2 regions of the Lysinibacillus sp. FSL W8-0992 genome follow, and region 2 is predicted to be linked to the other one. Evidence: a T-box and tRNA genes for the amino acid it is inferred to sense, from the RefSeq annotation. Region 2 holds a T-box; the other holds one or more tRNA genes.
The links. The T-box of region 2 lies ahead of alaS (alanine--tRNA ligase). A T-box ahead of a tRNA ligase gene usually reads a tRNA of that ligase, here a tRNA-Ala.

Region 1 (2,471 bases), 1.7 Mb from region 2:
GGGATGTCAAGACCTGGTAAGGTTCTTCGCGTTGCTTCGAATTAAACCACATGCTCCACCGCTTGTGCGGGCCCCCGTCAATTCCTTTGAGTTTCAGTCTTGCGACCGTACTCCCCAGGCGGAGTGCTTAATGCGTTAGCTGCAGCACTAAGGGGCGGAAACCCCCTAACACTTAGCACTCATCGTTTACGGCGTGGACTACCAGGGTATCTAATCCTGTTTGCTCCCCACGCTTTCGCGCCTCAGTGTCAGTTACAGACCAGATAGTCGCCTTCGCCACTGGTGTTCCTCCAAATCTCTACGCATTTCACCGCTACACTTGGAATTCCACTATCCTCTTCTGCACTCAAGTCTCCCAGTTTCCAATGACCCTCCACGGTTGAGCCGTGGGCTTTCACATCAGACTTAAGAAACCACCTGCGCGCGCTTTACGCCCAATAATTCCGGACAACGCTTGCCACCTACGTATTACCGCGGCTGCTGGCACGTAGTTAGCCGTGGCTTTCTAATAAGGTACCGTCAAGGTACAGCCAGTTACTACTGTACTTGTTCTTCCCTTACAACAGAGTTTTACGAACCGAAATCCTTCTTCACTCACGCGGCGTTGCTCCATCAGGCTTTCGCCCATTGTGGAAGATTCCCTACTGCTGCCTCCCGTAGGAGTCTGGGCCGTGTCTCAGTCCCAGTGTGGCCGATCACCCTCTCAGGTCGGCTACGCATCGTCGCCTTGGTGAGCCGTTACCTCACCAACTAGCTAATGCGCCGCGGGCCCATCCTATAGCGACAGCCGAAACCGTCTTTTAGAATTGTCTCATGAGAGACAACAAGTTATTCGGTATTAGCCCCGGTTTCCCGGAGTTATCCCAAACTATAGGGTAGGTTGCCCACGTGTTACTCACCCGTCCGCCGCTAACGTCAAAGGAGCAAGCTCCTTATCTGTTCGCTCGACTTGCATGTATTAGGCACGCCGCCAGCGTTCGTCCTGAGCCAGGATCAAACTCTCCATAAAAGAAATTTGATTAGCTCAAATTGTTTTGCTGGCATCAATTTTGATGTCCAAAATTTTGTTTCGTTCACTAACGAAGTTAGCTACTAAAAACTATATTGATTACGTTTTGCTTGTTCAGTTTTCAAGGTTCATTTATTGTAATTGGTGGAGCCTAGCGGGATCGAACCGCTGACCTCCTGCGTGCAAGGCAGGCGCTCTCCCAGCTGAGCTAAGGCCCCATAAATTCATGTATTTAGGAAATGGTCGGGAAGACAGGATTCGAACCTGCGACCCCTTGGTCCCAAACCAAGTGCTCTACCAAGCTGAGCTACTTCCCGTTCATTTATTGGCGCGCCCGGCAGGAGTCGAACCCACAACCTTCTGATCCGTAGTCAGACGCTCTATCCAATTGAGCTACGGGCGCTTAATATTTAAAAAATGGTGCCGAGGGCCGGAATCGAACCGGCACGGTAGTCACCTACCGCAGGATTTTAAGTCCTGTGCGTCTGCCAGTTCCGCCACCCCGGCACATTTGGAGCGGAAGACGAGGTTCGAACTCGCGACCCCCACCTTGGCAAGGTGGTGTTCTACCACTGAACTACTTCCGCATGTGCATAAGATTATTTATCCTGGCAATTATGAAATTAAAATAAATGGTGCGGGTGAAGGGAGTCGAACCCCCACGCCTCGCGGCGCTAGATCCTAAGTCTAGTGCGTCTGCCAATTCCGCCACACCCGCATATTATTGTTGGCAATTTAAATGGTGAGCCATGAAGGACTCGAACCTTCGACCCTCTGATTAAAAGTCAGATGCTCTACCAACTGAGCTAATGGCTCAAAAAAATGGTGCCGGCTATAGGAATCGAACCCACGACCTACTGATTACAAGTCAGTTGCTCTACCTGCTGAGCTAAACCGGCATATGGTGGAGGATGACGGGCTCGAACCGCCGACCCTCTGCTTGTAAGGCAGATGCTCTCCCAGCTGAGCTAATCCTCCTGGGTATTATGCCTAGCGACGTCCTACTCTCACAGGGGGAAGCCCCCAACTACCATCGGCGCTAAAGAGCTTAACTTCCGTGTTCGGTATGGGAACGGGTGTGACCTCTTTGCCATCATCACTAGACTATTTAAAAGACAAGATTCATTATAACATAAAATGTTATAAATGCAAGCTTTTTTCAAAGCTTTCTTGTTCTTTCAAAACTGGATAAACGTTTCATTGAATGTTTCAAACTTTTTTGGTTAAGTCCTCGATCGATTAGTATTCGTCAGCTCCATGTGTCACCACACTTCCACCTCGAACCTATCTACCTCATCGTCTTTGAGGGATCTTACTTACTTGCGTAATGGGAAATCTCATCTTGAGGGGGGCTTCATGCTTAGATGCTTTCAGCACTTATCCCGTCCACACATAGCTACCCAGCGATGCCTTTGGCAAGACAACTGGTACACCAGCGGTGTGTCCATCCCGGTCCTCTCGT
Region 2 (2,471 bases):
TTTGAGGAAATGGATGCGATTGTTGTATTTGACGATGTCGTAGTACCGTGGGATCGCGTATTTTATTATGAAAATACAGAAGTTGCGAATAGTTTCATGAATGTGAGTGGCTTCCAAGCATATTCTTTACATCAAGTATTGTCTCGCCAAATTGCTAAAACTGAATTTGTTTTAGGCGTAGTACAATCCATTGTTGATACGATTAATATCGGTAGTTATCAGCATGTGCAACAAAAAGTAGTTGAAATTATTGTAACGCTAGAAACAATGAAGGCTTTATTACTTAAGTCTGAAATAGAAGCAAAAAGGGATGTTTTTGGCTTTATAAGACCAGATTTACCAACATTGCAAGTTGCCATTCAAGTTTTCCCAAAAGTCTATCCAACCTTTACGGAAATAATCCAATTACTTGGTGCAAGTGGATTAATGTCTATTCCTAGTGAAAAAGCATTTGCCGCAGATAATGGGGACTTAGAGCATTATTTACAGTCATTTAGAGATGGTGGAGAGGACCGTGTGAAAAAATTCCGCCTAGCGTGGGATTTAACGATGAGTACTTTTGGCACAAGGCAAACACTTTATGAGCGATATTTCTTTGGAGATCCTGTTCGCTTATCGAGCTTGCTCTACCAAACTTATAATCGTGAGCCATTTATGCAAAGAGTAGAAAATTTCTTAAAAAAATAACTTTCAAGAAACGACTTATGTTTGAAGAATTCGATAATTTTGTATAGAATAGAAATGCAATGATTGACAGAAGAACATAATTTTTTTATAATGTGCGTTAGAAAATAGAAAAAACGATGATGGAAAAAGTACGTATTTGTGCGTGTGAAGAAAGGGATTTCTAGGCTGAAAAAATCCTCACGTTAACAAGTGCCGAAAGCTACTCCAGAGTGCAGCTAATCCCTGCCGTTCACTTACGTTACAAGTGCTAAAGAGGTAAGTATGTATATTATGCTTACAACTAGGGTGGTACCGCGAGACAATACACAAAGTCCTCGTCCCTTTTTGGGATGAGGGCTTTTTTATGCGTACAAGCGGATTCATATCGTAATTTTACACAATTTGAGGAGGAACTTTTCATATGAAAGCAGCAGAAATTCGCCGTTTGTATTTAGAATTCTTTAAAGAAAAAGGACATCATCATGAACCATCAGCACCACTTGTGCCAATTAATGACCCTTCATTACTTTGGATTAATTCAGGTGTTGCAACATTAAAACCTTATTTTGACGGTCGTATTATTCCTGACAATCCACGTATTACAAATGCACAAAAATCAATTCGTACGAACGATATTGAAAATGTAGGGAAGACTGCACGTCACCATACATTCTTTGAAATGCTAGGGAACTTTTCTATTGGTGATTACTTCAAAAAAGAGGCAATTCATTATGCATGGGAATTTTTAACGGACAAAAAGTGGATGGGCTTTGACCCTGAACTTTTATCGATTACAATACATCCAGAAGACCAAGAAGCATATGATGTTTGGCATAACGAAATTGGCATTCCTGAAGATCGCTTAATTCGTTTAGAAGGAAACTTCTGGGATATCGGTGAAGGTCCATCTGGTCCAAACTCAGAAATTTTCTACGACCGAGGAGAAGAATATGGTTCAGATCAAAACGATCCAGAAATGTATCCTGGTGGTGAAAACGAGCGTTATTTAGAAGTTTGGAACTTAGTGTTCTCTCAATTTAACCACAATCCAGACGGTACTTATACACCATTACCAAAGCAAAATATTGATACAGGGATGGGTCTAGAACGTATTGTTTCGGTTGTGCAAAATGTACCGACGAACTTTGATACGGATTTATTCATGCCAATCATTGAAAAAATTGAACAGTTTGCAAATCGAAAATACAAACGTCCAGGTGAAGTTGCGTTAAGCGAAATCTTCGGCTCAGAAGAAGACATTAATACGCCTTTCAAGGTGATTGCAGACCATATCCGTACTGTAGCATTTGCTATCGGTGACGGTGCACTTCCTTCAAATGAAGGCCGTGGGTACGTATTACGTCGTTTACTACGTCGTGCAGTGCGTTACGCTAAGCAAATTGGTATTGAAAAACCATTCATGTTTGAATTAGTACCTACAGTTGGCGAAATTATGGTTGATTTCTACCCAGAAGTTACGGAGAAATGCGAATTTATCCAACGTGTTATTAAAAACGAGGAAATTCGTTTCCATGAAACATTAGATGGCGGTCTTACGATCTTTAACGAGGTTGTGGAAGCTCAAAAAGCAGCAGGTCATGATTATATACCAGGAGCAGATGCATTCCGTCTTTATGACACGTACGGCTTCCCAATTGAATTAACAGAAGAATATGCGGAAGAAGTAGGCATGAAGGTAGATCACGAAGGATTTGAAGTTGCAATGAACGAGCAACGTGAGCGTGCGCGTGCTGCTCGCCAGGATGTTGATTCAATGCAAGTACAAAATGAAGTTCTAGCAAACT

Region 1: it has a tRNA-Ala gene. The T-box ahead of alaS (alanine--tRNA ligase) is inferred to sense a tRNA for this amino acid. The anticodon was not compared.

The regions. Positions count from the first base shown of each region.
Region 1 is NZ_JBBOZQ010000001.1:624,351-626,821, forward strand. It holds rRNA gene NSQ74_RS02885 (16S ribosomal RNA) at 1-1,009, opposite strand, end outside; tRNA gene NSQ74_RS02890 (tRNA-Ala) at 1,152-1,227, opposite strand; tRNA gene NSQ74_RS02895 (tRNA-Pro) at 1,250-1,326, opposite strand; tRNA gene NSQ74_RS02900 (tRNA-Arg) at 1,336-1,412, opposite strand; tRNA gene NSQ74_RS02905 (tRNA-Leu) at 1,428-1,516, opposite strand; tRNA gene NSQ74_RS02910 (tRNA-Gly) at 1,522-1,596, opposite strand; tRNA gene NSQ74_RS02915 (tRNA-Leu) at 1,643-1,727, opposite strand; tRNA gene NSQ74_RS02920 (tRNA-Lys) at 1,750-1,825, opposite strand; tRNA gene NSQ74_RS02925 (tRNA-Thr) at 1,833-1,908, opposite strand; tRNA gene NSQ74_RS02930 (tRNA-Val) at 1,912-1,987, opposite strand; rRNA gene rrf (5S ribosomal RNA) at 1,998-2,113, opposite strand; rRNA gene NSQ74_RS02940 (23S ribosomal RNA) at 2,229-2,471, opposite strand, start outside.
Region 2 is NZ_JBBOZQ010000001.1:2,353,023-2,355,493, forward strand. It holds gene hpaB (4-hydroxyphenylacetate 3-monooxygenase, oxygenase component) at 1-687, shown strand, start outside; T-box leader at 795-1,012, shown strand; gene alaS (alanine--tRNA ligase) at 1,088-2,471, shown strand, end outside.